4 regions of the Streptomyces violaceusniger Tu 4113 genome follow, and region 1 is predicted to be linked to each of the others. Evidence: riboswitches for the same ligand, from Rfam matches in the RefSeq annotation. Region 1 holds a riboswitch; each other region holds the start of a gene.
What was found. Region 1 has a riboswitch for cobalamin ahead of STRVI_RS32405 (cobalamin biosynthesis protein). Riboswitches for the same ligand answer to the same signal wherever they lie in the genome.

Region 1 (4,186 bases):
GGCCGAGCCGGTCGTAGGGGACGCCGCTCGGGGTCACCAGGACGGTGTCGCCGACCCGGGCCGAGACATTGCCCGAGGTGCCGACGACCAGGCCGTCCGCGGTGGTTCTGCGGGCCGTTCTCACCACCTGCGTCCATGCCTGCCGCAGGGGATGGGTCAGCCGCGGCTGCGGCTGCCGCGTGGTTCGCGACTGGGTCACCTGCCCTCACCTCCGAGGCCCGATCCTCCCAGGCGTCCGGCGGCCGGGCGATGGCGGGACCGGAAGGGGGCGGCTCTTGTCTACGGCCGCGCCTCGTGGGCAGCCGCCCCCGTGCGGGTGAACGAGGGTGAACGGCGGGCGGCTGCGGGGCCGGTCCTGGGGCCTCCTCCGGCGGTCCTCGATCGAGGCGCAACTCCCGTACGACATGGGAAAGTAGACTTGAATTCATCAGGCTTTAGCACTCCCGCAACCACGTCACCCTGATGCCCCACTCAGTTCATCTCCCGTTCATCCTGTTTCCTTACGTTCACCGTGCCACTAACGACCTTCGAACTGATTGACCGGGTGTATGGAACACATCACGCTTCTCATCGGGATCGTGATCGTCACGGCCTTGGTGTTCGACTTCACGAACGGCTTCCACGACACGGCTAACGCCATGGCCACCACCATCTCCACGGGAGCACTCGGTCCCAGGGTGGCGGTGGCGATGTCGGCCGTCCTCAATCTCGTCGGCGCGTTCCTGTCCGTGGAGGTGGCCAAGACCATCTCCGGCGGGATCATCGACGAGGACTCCGGTATCCGACCAGAAGTGATCTTCGCGGGGCTGGTCGGAGCGATCCTGTGGAATCTGGTGACCTGGCTCGCCGGGCTCCCCTCCAGCTCATCGCACGCCCTGTTCGGCGGCCTGATCGGCGCCACAGTGGTCTCCGTCGGCCTGGACGGGGTCAACGGCGACGCGATCGTCATGAAGGTCCTGATCCCCGCCGTCGCCGCGCCGGTCGTGGCCGGCATCGCCACGGTGGCCGCCACCCGGCTCACCTACCGGCTCGGCCGCGGCCGCTCTTCGGAGGACACCGCGAAGGGCTACCGCGCGGGGCAGATCGCGTCGGCCGCCCTGGTCTCCCTGGCCCACGGCACCAACGACGCCCAGAAGACGATGGGCGTGATCACCCTGGCGCTGGTGACCGGGGGCGTGGTGGCACCCGACTCCGACCCGCCGCTGTGGGTCATCGTCTCGGCGGGCATGGCCATCGCGCTCGGCACCTACCTGGGCGGCTGGCGCATCATCCGCACCATGGGCAAGGGCATCACCGACATCCAGCCGCCGCAGGGCTTCGCCGCCCAGACCGGCGCCGCGACCGTCATCCTCGCCTCCTCCCACATCGGCTTCGCGCTGTCCACCACCCAGGTCTGCTCCGGCGCCGTCATGGGTGCGGGTATCGGCCGTAAGGGCGCGGTGATGCGCTGGTCGACCGCGGGCCGCATGGTGGTCGCCTGGGTGCTGACCCTCCCGGCCGCGGGCCTGGTGGCGGGCGGCGCCGCGCTGCTGGCCGACCAGGGGAACGCGGGGATCACGGCGGTGGCCGTGCTCGCCGTCCTGGCCTGCGGGGCGATCTGGGCGCTGTCGCGCCGCAAGCCCGTGGACCACACCAACGTCAACGAGGTCGGCGCGCAGGAGCCGGTGGGCGCCGTCACGGCCGCCCTGCGGTCCGTGGCCCCGCCGCCCGCGGGTGCGAAGCCTTCCGCCCCCGAGAGGGCGGCCGAGGCCGCCCCTGAGAGCGGCATCGCCGAGCACACACCCGAGCAGACCCCCACCCCCGCCGCCGCGAGCAGCACCACCCGCTAAGGAGCCACGGAACATGAGCATCGACTGGGCGGCACTCGGCCAGGTCTTCGGCGTCAGCCTCGTGGTGACGGTCGGCATGGTGGGCGTCTTCACCCTGGGCATCCTCGGGACGTCCCGTAAGGCGGCGCCGGAGCAGGGCGGCGCGGCCGTCGTGTCCGGTGGCGCGGTGGGCGCCTCCGCGCTCGCGCGCACCGGGGCGTACACCTGCTTCGGGCTGTGCGCCGCGGCCGTGGCGTACGGCATCTATCTGATCGTCGCCTGAGGCTCGCGTCCTCATCGACCCACCGGCCGCCGGATGGTGGCGCTGACCAGCGCCGACCGTCCGGCGGCCGCCTCGTGTGCGGCCGCGTCTGTGGGGCTCGGCACACTCGGGCGTCATGGGTCATATGCGAGTTGACGGCCATTCGCGGCCCATGGTGGACTTCCCGAGCCAAACGGCGGCAGGAGAGGAAGCCGGTGAGAATCCGGCGCGGTCCCGCCACTGTCACCGGGGAGCACTCTCCCATCGCCTGTATGGGGTCACGGCTCGACCGTACGGTTGCTTTCGTACGCGGGGCTGGAAGACCGGGAGGGGCGCGGATCCGGGAGCCAGGAGACTTTCACCGCCGGTCACGTCGAACCAGGGCGCGGACCCTGAGTGAGGACATACCGCCATGCCCGGCACCGCCACGCCGCCAGCCTCCTCTGCCCCCACTGGCTCTTCCGGCCCCTTCGGCCCCCCTGGCCCCTTTGGTTACGTGTCGTCGCGCCGAGGCGTGACGGCGGCCTGAGGGATGCGTGCCGATCACGCCTCGTTCGCGTGCGGCGCGGCCCTCGGCTTCCTCGGTGATCTCGCCACCGGCGATCCGCGCCGCGGCCATCCGGTCGCCGCGTTCGGGCGCGCCGCCGCGGCCGCCGAACGCCGGCTGTGGCGTGACCACCGCGGTTACGGGGCCCTGCACACCGCGTTGTGCGCGGGCGGCGCGGCCGCCGGTGCCGCGCTGCTGACCCGCGCCGTACGGGCCCTCGGCGGGCGCGGTGGCGCGGAGGTCGCGCTGACCGCCGCCGCCACCTGGGCCGTGCTGGGCGGCACGACGCTGGGCCGGGAGGCACGGGCCGTCGGCGGAGCCCTGGCCGTGGGGGACCTCGACGTCGCCCGGGAGCGGCTGCCGCATCTGTGCGGGCGCGATCCGCAGGCGCTGGACGGGCCGCAGATCGCCCGCGCGGTCGTCGAGTCGGTCGCCGAGAACACCTCCGACGCCGTCGTGGGCGCGCTGGTGTGGGGGGCCGTGGGCGGCGTGCCGGGGCTCATCGGCTTCCGCGCCGTCAACACCCTGGACGCCATGGTGGGCCACAAGTCGCCGCGCTACCGGCGGTTCGGCTGGGCGGCGGCCCGTCTGGACGATGTGGCCGGCTGGCCCGGTGCGCGCCTTACGGCGGCCCTGGCGACCCTCTCCGGCCCCGATCCGCGCGGTGCGCGGCGCGCCTGGCGGCGCGACGGCCGGCGCCATCCGAGCCCCAACGCGGGCCCCGTGGAAGCGTCGTTCGCGGGCGCGCTCGGCGTACGGCTGGGCGGCACCCTCACGTACGGCGGCCGGGTCGAGCACCGGCCGGTGCTCAACTCCGGCGGGCGGCCGGTGGAGTCGGCCGACATCGAGCGGGCGATACGGCTGTCGCGGCGCGTCGGTGTCCTGGCGCTCGGGGTGTCCGTAGCGGCCCGGCCGGTCCTCAGGGCGTTGACGGGGCGGCCCCGGGCCGCCGGAAGGGGCGGCGGATGAGCGGGATACGCGGTAAGGGCGGCATGGACGGTTCCGGGGCGCGGGGCGGGGGGCTGCTCGTCGCGGGCACGACCTCCGACGCGGGCAAGAGCGTCGTGACGGCCGGGATCTGCCGATGGCTCGCCCGTAAGGGCGTCAGCGTGGCGCCTTTCAAGGCGCAGAACATGTCGCTCAACTCCTTCGTCACCCGGGAGGGGGCGGAGATCGGGCGGGCGCAGGCCATGCAGGCCGCCGCCGCGCGCGTCGAGCCGAGCGCGCTGATGAACCCGGTCCTGCTGAAGCCGGGCAGCGACCGCAGCAGCCAAGTGGTGCTGCTGGGCAAGCCGGTGGGCGAGCTGAGCGCGCGCGGGTACTTCGGGCGGTCGGGGCCCGCGGCGCACCCGCCGTCGGGCGCGGCTTCCCCCGGGCGGACGCGGTACTCGGGGCGGGAGGCGCTGCTGGGGACCGTCACGGAGTGCCTGGAGGAGCTGCGGCGCACCCATGACGCAGTGATCTGCGAGGGCGCGGGCAGTCCGGCCGAGATCAATCTGCGCCGCACCGACATCGTCAACATGGGGCTGGCGCGCGCCGCCCGGCTTCCGGTCGTGGTGGTCGGGGACA
Region 2 (4,186 bases), 1.3 Mb from region 1:
GGCAGAACTCATTGCCTTCGGGATCGGCGAGGACGTGCCACTGCTCCTCCCCGGTCTGGCCGATGTCGGCCCGGCGCGCACCGAGCTTCAGGAGGCGTTCGAGCTCGGCGTCCTGATCGCGGTCGGTGGCGTTGACGTCGATGTGCAGCCGGGATTTCCCGGGCTCCGGCTCGTCTCTGCGGCTGAGGATGATCGTCGGCTGCGGACCGCCGAACCCTTCGCGCGGCCCGATCTCCAGGGTTCCGTCGTCCTCGCGATCGAGCACCACGAAGTCCAGGACCTCGCACCAGAACCGCGCCAGCACCTCGGGGTCGCGGCAACCGAGCACGAGTTCACTGATACGACATGCCATCGACGAAACCTACTCTCAGCGCGGGAACTGCCGGGGTGGCCGCGCGCGGATCTCAGAGGCTCCCCGCAGTGCGGACTCTGGGGACCGTACCGGGCGAGGCGAGCAGTGGCGAACGGATTTCAGGCCCACGCCCGTCGGGACGCTCGTCAGGGCTGGGACTGGGGCTGGGGCTGGGACTGGGGCGGAGCCACCAGCGTCGTGGACGGCCGAGTACAGCCACCGCGGAGACACGCAGCCAGCCCCACCGCCACAGCACGAGCCACACCCCCACGGCGCAGAGGGCGTTGACCAGGGTGGCACCGAGGTCCGGATACCACGAGGGCGCCAGCGGAGGCGTCCAGCCGGTCCAGATCTTCGGCGCTGGTCCGCCGCGAGGCGAGGACGGCCGCTTCCGGTTCGAGGAGCCGTCGCAGGCGGTAGGTGTCCTGGAGGTCGCCGAGGTCCGTCGGCTTGACGAAGGTGCCGCGCCGCGGGACGGCAGCCGGGCGTGCTCGGCAGCGGCGTCGAGCTCAGGCGCATGTTCGCGCTCGCCGGCCGCCGGCCCTGCCTCATCGCGGAGACGCCGACCAGCCTGTACACCTGCCGGCTGCGCCGCCGTCGGATGTCCTGGAACGCGAGAGGGCCCCCGGATGGTTCCGTGGGCCCTCGTACGCCTGAGGCATCGTCAGTGCGTGGCGGTCGCCACCGACCGGCCCTCATCGGCCGTCGTAGGCTTGGGATTCAGCAACCGCTCGGCAAGCTCACCGAAGAGTAGACCGAAACCGCCCCACAAGATGACCTGCATGGCCAGCGCGGACAGCCGGAACCGCCACAGCACAGTGGCGGGGAAGTCCCCCGGCACCTCGTTGACCACAGGAAGGAAGGCATACGCCAGCCCGATCACCACGGCAAAAGCAGCCACCGCCGCCACGGTCGCGTACCAGGTGCCCAGCCTCGGAGCCAACCGCTTGCCCAGAATGGTCGCGGCGACCGCGAGAAGCACACTGAGCAGCATCATCAGGAAATACAGCGTCGTGCGCTTGCCGATCGTGTCGCCGTTGCCGACCGCCGGCGGATTGGCCGGGTACTTCAGAAACGGCACCACATAGACCGCCAGCAGCGCACCCCCCGACAGCAGCAGCGCGGTCGCCCGCGGGGTGAAACGGCCGACACGGCCCAGGGCGACGCAGTACGCGAGGGCCGCGATACCGCCGAAGGCGATCCCGTAGACCAGGACACCGGTGGCCAGCCCGGCCGTGGACTGCACACCACGCGAGACCAGCTCGACCTCGTGCTCATGCGCGGGAGCGTGGGCCCCCTCGAAACTGATCGCGCGATCGACGCTCGGCTCACCGAGGAAGTAGGCGGCGACCAGGGCCAGCACACCGGCCCCCAGACCGGCCAGCATGCCCCGGACGAGCAGATTTCTCACCATTGCGGAGTTCATGACTGTGCGGCGCCCCTCGCGTCAGTGGCAGGGGAAGCCGAGCAGATGACGGGCGTCATGCACCCACTCATGGACGTTCTCACCGGAAACAACGGCGGTGGCGCCCTGCTCGGCGCCGACGAAGTACAGCAGGACCAGCATCAGAATGCCGAAGAAAACCGCCCACGGAGCTATCGCCTTCAGCGGCAGCGTGGCGGGCAGTTCGGGGGTGGTGGCTGTGGGCTGCGCGACGTGCTGCGCCATGGCCAGGCCTCCTTAAGGGAGTTCGCGTCCCATCTCGGTGGAGCACAGGACGACGGTTACGGGTCTGACTCACAAGACATCCCGTCCGGGACCCCTCGTTCACAGTGGCGCGACCGTGCCGGTTTCCCACCGGCTTCCGTCTTACCGTCGTCGATATCGCACCGACCGTACCGCGTGTCGGGTTCATGGCCAAGACCGCCCACCAGGCGAGACGCTGCACTGGGGTGCCTGAGGACGGTGCGGGAGCCGGGGCGTGCCCCCGGGCAGGCCCTAAGGTCGCGGCATGCGCATCGTCTCCCTGCTGCCCGCCGCGACCGACATCGTCGCCGAACTCGGACTCGCCGAGCACCTGGTCGGCCGGACACACGAATGCGACTGGCCACCGGAAGAGGTGGCATCCGTTCCTGTGGTCACCGGAGCCGACCTCGACCAGAACACCCGCACCAGCCGGGAGATCTCCGACGCGGTCGGCGGATCCACACACTCCGGGTCGTCCCTCTACACCCTCGACACCGAAGCACTCGCGGCCCTGAGCCCCGACGTGGTGCTCACCCAGGACCTGTGCGAGGTGTGCGCCGTCTCGTACGAGAAGGTCAGCCGGGCCGTCCGGCTGCTCGACGCCGACACCCGCGTCCTCAGCCTGGAGCCACGCACACTCGACGACGTACTGGACTGCCTGGTCACCGTCGGTGAGCTGCTCGGCGTGCGCGAGCGCGCCGAGCAGCGCCGGGCCGACCTGCGCGACCGCCTCGAACGGATCCGCCGGTCGGTCACGGGCCGCGCCCGGCCCCGGGTCGTGGCGATCGAATGGCTCGACCCACTGTGGCCCGCCGGGCACTGGGTCCCCGACCAGATCACCGCCGCCGGCGGCGAACCGCTGCTCGCCACGTCCGGCGAGCACACCAAGCCGATGACCTGGGAAGCGGTGCGCGCCGCCCGGCCGGAGGTGGTGCTCGTCCTGCCGTGCGGCTTCCCACCCGAACGGACCCTGCGGGAAACGGAACTCCTCACCCGCCTCCCGGGCTGGACGGACCTGCCCGCCGTACGGGACGGGCGGGTCTGGGTGCTGGACGGGCCCGCCTACTTCAACCGCCCCGGCCCCCGCGTGGTGCGCGGAGCGGAGGTACTGGCCCACGTCCTCCACGGCGTACGGGCCGGGACGGCGGTCACGGCGGACGAGGCAGGCCTGTTCCCGGGCGCGCCCGGCCGGTGACGCGGGTCCGTCCATCGAAGAGCCACGGCAAGTGCTCAATGCTTCTTGCATACGATGTGCTGATGCATGAGATGCGCACCGGTCTTGGCTCCCTCCCGGACGACACCCCATGACGGACCTGATCCGCCGCGCCCTGACCGCCCGAGCCACTCGGGGCACGCCGACCGCGAAGTCCCCGCGCGAGCGCATCTGGAAGCACCTGTCTCCGCTTCTGCGGCTGCTGATCCTGACCCAACTCGCCTTCAATATCGGCTTCTTCGCGGTCCTGCCCTTCCTCGCCGAGCACCTGGGCACCGCGATCGGCATGGCGGGATGGATGGTCGGATTCGTCCTCGGTCTCAGGACCTTCAGCCAGCAGGGCCTGTTCGTGGTCGGCGGCTGGCTGGTGGACCGTTACGGCGTGCGCCCGGTGGTCCTGACCGGCTGTGTCGCGCGGATCGCGGGCTTCGTCTGGCTCGGGTACGCGGAGCGGACCTGGGCGGTGATCGGCGCGGTGCTGCTGATCGGCTTCGCCGCCGCGCTGTTCTCCCCCGCGGTGGAATCCGAAGTGGCCCGGCAGGCGGTGGCCTGGGAGGAGGAAGGCCGCGGTTCGCGCACCCGGGTCCTGGCCCTGTTCACCGTCTCCGGCCAGGCCGGTACCTTCGTCGGCCCGCTCCTCGGCGGACTGCTGCTCGGCGTGGACTTCCGCGCCGCGTGCCTCGCCGGAGCCGGGGTCTTCGTCTTCGTCCTCGCCGGGCACGCCTGGCTGATGCCGCAGCACATCCCCGGCCGGGTCCGTAACCGGGAGCGGGGTGGCGTCCGCGCGATGGTGCGCAACCGGCGATTCCTCGCCCTGTGCTGCGCATACGGCACCTATCTGCTCGCCTACAACCAGCTCTACCTGGCCCTGCCGGCCGAAGTGGAGCGGGCGGCGGGCTCCCAGGTGCCGCTGTCGTGGCTGTTCGCCCTGTCC
Region 3 (4,186 bases), 1.1 Mb from region 1:
CGAGAACGCGGGCCTCGTCTACCGCACCGTGCCGCACACCGCCCGCTTCCGCCCGGGGCGGCGCTACCGGGTGAGCCTGACGTACGCCAACGAGGCGGCCGGTCAGTACGCCTGGATCACGGCCGTGGACGAACCCGAACCGCGCGAGCTTCAGCGCACCCCCCTGCCCGCCGCCACCGGGCGGGCCACCCACAGCTACACCGTCACCGCGCCCGCGGACGGCGAGATGTGGGTGGGGCTGCGCAAGACCGGTGACAGCGGAACCGCGGAGTTCACACTCGACTCCTTCACCGTGGAGGAACTGGACTGACACGGCGGAGGGAGCGGGGCAGCACGAAGACATCCACAGCCCGGCTCCCTCCGCCACCCCCACCTCTGGTAAGCCTCCGCCAGGACCCCCCTCCCCTTGGCGGCCAGGCAGTCCGTGGACAAAGATCGGCGAGTGATGGGAGCAGCCGACCGGAGGGGACCGCGGATGTATCACACCTGGATGCGGTACTTCACGCCCAGCCCGGCCCATCACCGCCTCGGCCTGGTGTGTCTGGGCGTCGGCCTCCAGCACGGCGCCCTGCCCGTCGTCGGCCCGCGCGTCCTGGACCACCATGTGGCGGTGGTCATCAGCGCGGGCCGCGGATGGTTCCGCGGCGCGGACGGCCGCCGCCGCACCGTCACCGCGCCCGCGCTGCTCTGGCTCACCCCCGGTGTCACCCACCACTACGCCCCGGACCCGGACACCGGATGGGACGAGGCGTTCGTCGACTTCACAGGACCGGCCACCGCCGCCTACGCCGACCTGGGCTATCTCGACGCGGACGGCCCCGTGGTCGCACTCACCGACACCGCCACCGCCCGTACGGCCATCGGCCGGATCGCCCGCGCCGCGCGCCAGGGCAACCCGTTCCTGGAGGTCGAGACCGCAGCCGCCGTCCATGAACTCCTCGTCGCCCTCCGCCGCGCCCGCGCCGACACCGGCGCCGACGGGCATCCGGTGCTCCAGGCCCTGGCCCGGGACGCCTTCCAGCCGCTCTCGGTGACCGAACACGCCGCCCGGCACGGCATGACACCGGCCGAACTGCGCACCGCGGTACGCCGCGGCGCGGGGTGCAGCCCCAAGGACTACCTCCTCGGAATCCGGCTGGGCCGCGCCAAGGAACTCCTCGTCGGCACCGAACTGCCGGTGGCCGCCATCGCCCGCCGCGTCGGCTACGACGATCCGGCCTACTTCAGCAGACTGTTCGCCCGCCGAGTGGGCACGGCACCGGTCCACTTCCGCGAGCAGCAGTGCCGCTCGGTCCCCGGCGGCTTCACCGACCGCGTCCCCGACCCCAGCCGCCCACCGACGATTCCGCCCTCCGCACCGGCGGACGACGGTCGGCGCGGCGGCGGATGACCGGACGCGCGTCTTGGGCCGGCCGGACGGCTGCGGGGGCGGCTTCCGCCATTGGGGGGACGGTGGGCCGCGAGTGCCCTGCCAAAGGGGCACCATGCATGCGAAGCCGGTCATATCCGGCGGCAGATTCCCAGCAAGGAGTTCCCATGCGTATCCGGACCGCCCTGTCCACGCTCGCCCTCACCGCCGCGTCCCTCGCCGTCGGCGCGGGCGGCGCCATCGCGGACGACGCGCCCGATGTCACCGTCAACAACTCCAGCAGCACGGCCTTCCCCGGCGTGTGCGCCAGCAACCAGTTCTCCTTCGTCACCGTGCCGGTCAATCTGGCGGGCGGGTCGGACTCCGGCGCGTGCTGACCCCCTGAACTCGCTGATGGACGGGGTGCGGCCGGTGCACGGCCCGGGCGGCACCGGCCGTACCCTCGGCCATCGCGTGTTCCCATTCACCGTCCCGAATTCCGGACCGCCCCCTGCACACCGCCGGACGGCCCCGTAGGCTGGCCGGTGTAGTTGGTTCGCCCCGTCCGCCAGGCGGGATGCGTCGTAAGAGGGAACCCGGTGGGAATCCGGGACTGCCCCGCAGCGGTGAGCGGGAACGACCGCCGTCATACGCACTGGGTCCGGTGAGCGGGCCTGGGAAGCGACGGCCACTAGGTGTCCTCCCCCAGGAGGACGCGCCCGTGAGTCCGAAGACCTGCCATCTGCCCGCGTACGGACGACTCGTGCGCGGACATCTCGGTGACCTCGAGGGCGGGTCGGCGTACATACCGGGCAGGTCGCCACGCTTTTGCCGCGCGAGGCCGAAAGCCCGGTACGTCACCCTTCGCGCTCTCCTCCCGTCGCCGGGATCTCAGGGATTCATCTCGCGAAGGAGATCTCCGTGACACCGAAGTCCGCAGCCGCGGCAGCACGGGCCACCGTGTACGGCTACCCCCGCCAGGGCCCGAACCGGGAACTGAAGAAGGCGATCGAGGGCTACTGGAAGGGCCGCGTCACCGCCGACGCGCTCAGGGCCACCGCCGCCGAACTGCGCAGCACCACCTGGCGGCAGTTGGCCGGGGCGGGTATCGACGAAGTTCCCACGGGTGACTTCTCGTACTACGACCACGTGCTGGACACCACCGTCATGGTCGGCGCGATCCCCGACCGCCACCGGGACGCCGTCGCCGCCGACCCGCTCGACGGCTACTTCGCGATGGCGCGGGGCACAAAGGACGTCGCGCCGCTGGAGATGACCAAGTGGTTCGACACCAACTACCACTACCTGGTTCCGGAGCTGGGTCCGGACACGGTGTTCGCGGCCGACTCCGCCAAGCCGGTCGCGGAGCTGACGGAAGCCCTCGGCCTCGGTCTGGCGGCGCGGCCGGTCCTGGTCGGGCCCGTCACCTACCTCCTGCTCGCCAAGCCCGCCCCGGGCGCACCCGCGGACTTCGAGCCGCTCACCCTCCTGGACCGTCTGCTTCCGGTGTACGCCGAGGTGCTGGCCGATCTGCGGGCGGCCGGTGCCGAGTGGGTGCAGCTCGATGAGCCCGCCCTGGTCCAGGACCGCACGCCGGCCGAGCTGAACGCCGCCACCCGCGCCTACCGCGATCTCGGCGCCCTCACCGACCGCCCGAAGCTGCTGATCGCCTCGTACTTCGACCGCCTCGGCGAGGCCCTGCCCGTGCTGGCCAAGGCCCCGGTCGAGGGGCTGGCGCTGGACTTCACGGAGGCCGCCGCCGCGAATCTGGACGCGCTGGCCGCCGTCGGCGGGCTGCCCCGCAAGCGGCTGATCGCCGGTGTCGTGGCCGGCCGCAACATCTGGGTCAACGATCTGGAGAAGTCCCTGGCCAGGCTCGGCACCCTGCTGGGGCTGGCCGACCGGGTCGATGTGGCCGCCTCCTGCTCGCTGCTGCATGTCCCCCTCGACGCGGCGGCCGAGCGGGACATCGAACCGCAGATCCTGCGCTGGCTGGCCTTCGCCCGGCAGAAGACCACGGAGATCGTCACCCTCGCCAAGGGCCTGGCCCGCGGCACCGACACGATCCCCGCCGAACTGGCCGCGAACCGGGCCGCCCTCGCCTCCCGCGCCAACTCCCCCATCACCCGCGACCCGGCCGTCCGCGCCCGCACCGGCGCGGTCACCGAGGCCGACGCCCGCCGCTCCCAGCCGTACGCCGAGCGCGCCGCGGCCCAGCGCGCCCACCTCCGCCTGCCGCTGCTGCCGACCACCACCATCGGCTCCTTCCCGCAGACCGGCGAACTGCGCGCCGCCCGCGCCGACCTGCGCGGGGGCCGGATCGACACGGCCGGGTACGAGGAGCACATCAAGGCCGAGATCCAGGAGGTGATCTCGTTCCAGGAGAAGACCGGCCTGGATGTGCTGGTGCACGGCGAGGCCGAGCGCAACGACATGGTCCAGTACTTCGCCGAGCAGCTCACCGGCTATCTCGCCACGCAGCACGGCTGGGTGCAGTCCTACGGCACCCGCTACGTCCGCCCGCCGATCCTGGCCGGTGACATCTCGCGCCCCGAGCCGATGACGGTGCGCTGGACGGCCTACGCCCAGTCCCTCACCGACCGCCCGGTCAAGGGCATGCTCACGGGCCCGGTCACCATGCTCGCCTGGTCCTTCGTCCGCGACGACCAGCCCCTCGGCGACACCGCCCGTCAGGTCGCCCTCGCCCTGCGCGACGAGGTGGGCGACCTGGAGGCGGCCGGGACCTCGGTCATCCAGGTGGACGAACCCGCCCTGCGCGAGACCCTTCCGCTGCGCGCCGAGGACCGGCCCGCCTATCTGTCCTGGGCGACCGAGGCC
Region 4 (4,186 bases), 6.5 Mb from region 1:
AGGGCTGCCATCACTCGTTTGGCGCATCTGGGCGCGCCCGGCGGCGAGCTTGTATGACAAGCGCTCCGCTATTCGGGGGAACGCGCGGCCGGAGTATGGCCTGCCGTCCTCCACCGTGCCTCTAATGAGTGACATCGGCAGTGCCAACCCGTGCGGGACCACCCGGGGAGGGAGCGATCCGATGAGCCTCGCCGCGTTCCTCCTCGCCCTCGGCACCACCTGCCGTATCACCCGCTTCATCACCAAGGACACGCTGGCGGCGGGGTTCAGAACCTGGGTCGCCGACCGCTTCGGCGACGACTCCCGGCCCTCCTACCTCGTCAACTGCGGCTGGTGCACCAGCACCTGGGTCGCCGCAGCCATCGCCGTCTACGCCTCCTTGCTGCACACCACCGCGTGGTTCCACCTCCCGGCCACCGCCCTGACGCTCTCCTACCTCGCCGGGGTCGCCTCGCGGTGGCTGGACTGACACCGACCTGCACTGGGCTCGAGGGAGACTCGAGGGAAAGGAACGGCAGCCATGGCCTGCAACTGCGGCGGAGGGGCACGTGGCCCGCGACCCGTTGTCGTCTATGAGTTGACGCTGCCGGACGGCACGGTCCGGCGCTATTTCACCTATCAGGAGGCCGACGCCGCCAATAAGCGCGCGGGCTCCACCGGAGTGATCAACACCGCCGTCCAGTGACGGCGAAGCGCGGCGAGTAACGCCGAAGACCGGCGCCGGCGGCATGGCGGCCCCGCTGTCAGTGGTGTGCGGCAGACTGCGGACATGGACATCACGATCAGACGCGCGCGGGACGAGGAACTGGACGGAATCGGCGAGCTCACCGCGCAGGTGTATCTCGGGGACGGGCTCCTGGACTTCGGCGACAGTGATCCATATCTCACCACCCTGCGCGACGCCCGGCGCCGGGCCGCCGAGGCCGAGCTGCTGGTCGCGGCGGACGCGGCGAGTGACGAGGTGCTGGGGGCCGTGGCGTTCGCCGTGTACGGCGGGGCGTATGCGGAGCTGGCCCGGCCCGGCGAGGGCGAGTTCCGGATGCTGGCCGTGCGGGCGGAGTCGCGGCGGCGCGGGGCGGCCGAGGCGCTGGTGCGCGCCTGCCTGGACCGGGGGCGCGCGCTGGGGCTGCGGCGGATCGTGATCAGCAGCCAGCAGTCCATGACCGCCGCCCACCGGCTGTACGGTCGGCTGGGGTTCGTACGAGCCCCGGAGCGGGACTGGTCGCCGATAGCCAAGTTGGAGCTCACCCTGTGGGCGTTCACCGTGGAGCTGTGACGACCGGCGGCGCGCGCCCTGGGCCCATGGGCTCTCGCGCGCCGGGCAACGGGCTCTCGCGCGCCGGGCTACGGACTCGCGTGCGCGCCGGGCCACGCCCCGCCACGGGCCCCAGGTCACGGGCCACCTTCGGAACGCATTAGCACATTCATGCGAAACTCCGCACCTCGCGACACAAGATATGGGGGTGCGTGCGTCGGCCGACACAAGATGTATGCTCGTCCTCGCTGCCGCCGCAGGGAAATCCGGTGGGAATCCGGAACTGTCCCGCAACGGTGTACGTGTGCGCTTATGCGGCGTGCCCGTAAGTCCGAGCACCTGCCGACAGCCCTGTGTGAACACGTCCCCCGGCCTCGAGGGTTGGGCCGATGGACGCTGCGTGGTGTGCCTGACGTACGAGGAGTACGGCATCGGCATGCCCGTACGCGCCCATCGCACCCCCTCGTGGCCCCGGCCGAGCGAGGGAGAGCACCTCAGTGACCATCGCGCCCGCAGATCCGGTTTCAGAGCAGGCGGTTTCTCAGGCAGCGCACGACGCGCCCGGAACCGCCCTGCTGCGGACCCTCACCGGACTCACCGCCGACCTGCCTGCCACCGACCCCGGTAAGGTCGCGGCCGCCGCCCTGCGCGGCCGCCATCCCGGCTCGGACGAGGCGGAGTTGCGCGGCCTGGCGATTGAGGCGGCCGCCGGGCTGATCGCCGAGGAGCCGGAGTACTCGCGGCTGGCCGCGCGGCTGCTGGCGCTCACCATCACGGAGGAGGCGGCCGGGCAGGGCGCGGTCTCCTTCTCCACCTCCGTCCAGGTGGGCCACCGTGAGGGCCTGCTCGCCGACTCCACCGCGGAGTTCGCCGCCGCCCACGCCGCACGGCTGGACGCGCTGGTGGAGCGGGCCCTGGCCGACGGCGCCGACAAGCGCTTCGGCTACTTCGGACTGCGCACCCTCTACAGCCGCTATCTGCTGCGCCACCCCATCACCCGTCAGGTGATCGAGACCCCGCAGCACTTCCTGCTGCGGGTGGCCTGCGGGCTCGCCGAGGACCTCTCGGAGCGGGCGCTGGACGACGTGGCCGAGCTGTACCGGCTGACCAGCACGCTGTCGTATCTGCCCAGCTCCCCCACGCTGTTCAACTCCGGCACCCGGCATCCGCAGATGTCGTCCTGCTATCTGCTGGACTCGCCGCTGGACGAGCTGGACTCGATCTACAACCGCTACCACCAGGTGGCGCGGCTGTCGAAGCACGCGGGCGGCATCGGCCTGTCCTACTCCCGTATCCGGGCGCGCGGTTCGCTGATCCGGGGCACCAACGGGCACTCCAACGGCATCGTGCCGTTCCTGCGCACGCTCGACGCCTCGGTGGCCGCCGTCAACCAGGGCGGCCGGCGCAAGGGCGCGGCCTGCGTCTACCTGGAGACCTGGCACGCGGACCTCGAGGAGTTCCTGGAGCTGCGGGACAACACGGGCGAGGAGGCCCGCCGTACCCACAACCTGAACATCGCCCACTGGATCCCGGACGAGTTCATGCGCCGGGTCGAGGCGGACGCCGACTGGTCGCTGTTCTCCCCGGTCGACGCGCCCGCTCTGGTGGACCTGTGGGGCGACGAGTTCGACGCCGCGTACCGGAAGGCCGAGGCCGAGGGGCGGGCGGTCAAGCAGGTCCCGGCGCGGCAGTTGTACGCCCGGATGATGCGCACCCTCGCGCAGACCGGCAACGGCTGGATGACGTTCAAGGACGCCGCCAACCGCACCGCCAACCAGACCGCCGAGCCCGGCAGGGTCGTCCACTCCTCGAACCTGTGCACCGAGATCCTGGAGGTCACCAACGACGGCGAGACCGCCGTGTGCAACCTCGGCTCGGTCAACCTCGCCGCGCACCTGGACGAGGACGGGCAGGTGGACTGGGAGCGCCTGGACGCCACCGTCCACACCGCCGTGACCTTCCTCGACCGCGTGGTGGACATCAACTTCTACCCCACGGACGAGGCCGGGGCCTCCAACTCCCGCTGGCGCCCGGTGGGTCTGGGCCTGATGGGGCTGCAGGACGTCTTCTTCCGGCTGCGGCTGCCGTTCGACTCGCCCGAGGCCAAGGCGCTCTCCACGCGGATCTCCGAGCGCATCATGCTCGCCGCGTACGAGGCGTCCTGCGAGCTCGCCGAGCGCCACGGCCCGCACCCGGCCTGGTCCGAGACCCGCACCGCGCGCGGTGTGCTGCACCCGGACCACTACACGGACGCGGTGGCCACCTGGCCGGAGCGCTGGGAGGCGCTGCGCACCCGGATGGCGAAGTCCGGGATGCGGAACTCGCTGCTGCTGGCGATCGCGCCGACCGCGACCATCGCCTCCATCGCGGGCGTCTACGAATGCATCGAGCCGCAGGTCTCCAACCTCTTCAAGCGCGAAACGCTCAGCGGGGAGTTCCTGCAGGTCAACTCGTATCTGGTGGACGACCTCAAGAAGCTGGGCGTCTGGGACGCCCATACCCGCGAGGCGCTGCGCGAGTCCAACGGCTCGGTCCAGGAGTTCTCCTGGGTGCCCGCGGACGTACGGGACCTGTACCGCACCGCGTGGGAGATCCCGCAGCGCGCCCTGATCGAGATGGCGGCGGCCCGCACCCCGTACCTCGACCAGAGCCAGTCGCTGAACCTCTTCATGGCCTCGCCGACCATCGGCAAGCTCAGCTCGATGTACGCGTACGCCTGGAAGCGCGGCATCAAGACCACGTACTACCTGCGCTCGCGTCCGGCCACCCGGATCGCCCAGAGCGCCCGTGGCGGCGGCGCCGCCGCCACCGCGCCCGCCCCTGCCCTCATCCCCGTACAGCAGGCTCCGGCCGAGGCCGACGCCATCGCCTGCTCCCTGGAAAACCCCGAGTCCTGCGAGGCATGCCAGTAACCATGAGTGACACCAAGAA

Region 2: linked by a shared signal. The riboswitch ahead of STRVI_RS27215 (CbtB domain-containing protein) and the one ahead of STRVI_RS32405 (cobalamin biosynthesis protein) in region 1 are both predicted to bind cobalamin.
Region 3: linked by a shared signal. The riboswitch ahead of metE (5-methyltetrahydropteroyltriglutamate--homocysteine S-methyltransferase) and the one ahead of STRVI_RS32405 (cobalamin biosynthesis protein) in region 1 are both predicted to bind cobalamin.
Region 4: linked by a shared signal. The riboswitch ahead of STRVI_RS06360 (ribonucleoside-diphosphate reductase subunit alpha) and the one ahead of STRVI_RS32405 (cobalamin biosynthesis protein) in region 1 are both predicted to bind cobalamin.

Annotation. Positions count from the first base shown of each region.
Region 1 covers NC_015957.1:7,949,433-7,953,618, forward strand. The annotation lists gene STRVI_RS32390 (class II aldolase/adducin family protein) at 1-199, opposite strand, end outside; gene STRVI_RS32395 (inorganic phosphate transporter) at 549-1,829, shown strand; gene STRVI_RS32400 (hypothetical protein) at 1,843-2,091, shown strand; cobalamin riboswitch at 2,230-2,447, shown strand; gene STRVI_RS32405 (cobalamin biosynthesis protein) at 2,603-3,586, shown strand; gene STRVI_RS32410 (cobyric acid synthase) at 3,583-4,186, shown strand, end outside.
Region 2 covers NC_015957.1:6,680,541-6,684,726, forward strand. The annotation lists gene STRVI_RS27205 (VOC family protein) at 1-352, opposite strand, end outside; gene STRVI_RS27210 (CbtA family protein) at 1,017-1,778, opposite strand; gene STRVI_RS27215 (CbtB domain-containing protein) at 1,800-2,021, opposite strand; cobalamin riboswitch at 2,058-2,206, opposite strand; gene STRVI_RS27220 (cobalamin-binding protein) at 2,305-3,234, shown strand; gene STRVI_RS27225 (MDR family MFS transporter) at 3,344-4,186, shown strand, end outside.
Region 3 covers NC_015957.1:6,885,011-6,889,196, forward strand. The annotation lists partial or broken gene STRVI_RS27920 (endo-alpha-N-acetylgalactosaminidase family protein) at 1-310, shown strand, start outside; gene STRVI_RS27925 (helix-turn-helix domain-containing protein) at 476-1,390, shown strand; gene STRVI_RS27930 (hypothetical protein) at 1,537-1,746, shown strand; cobalamin riboswitch at 1,884-2,105, shown strand; gene metE (5-methyltetrahydropteroyltriglutamate--homocysteine S-methyltransferase) at 2,270-4,186, shown strand, end outside.
Region 4 covers NC_015957.1:1,415,054-1,419,239, reverse strand. The annotation lists gene STRVI_RS06370 (hypothetical protein) at 182-469, shown strand; gene STRVI_RS52515 (DUF7196 family protein) at 521-685, shown strand; gene STRVI_RS06365 (GNAT family N-acetyltransferase) at 770-1,276, shown strand; cobalamin riboswitch at 1,457-1,616, shown strand; gene STRVI_RS06360 (ribonucleoside-diphosphate reductase subunit alpha) at 1,753-4,167, shown strand; gene STRVI_RS06355 (ribonucleotide-diphosphate reductase subunit beta) at 4,158-4,186, shown strand, end outside.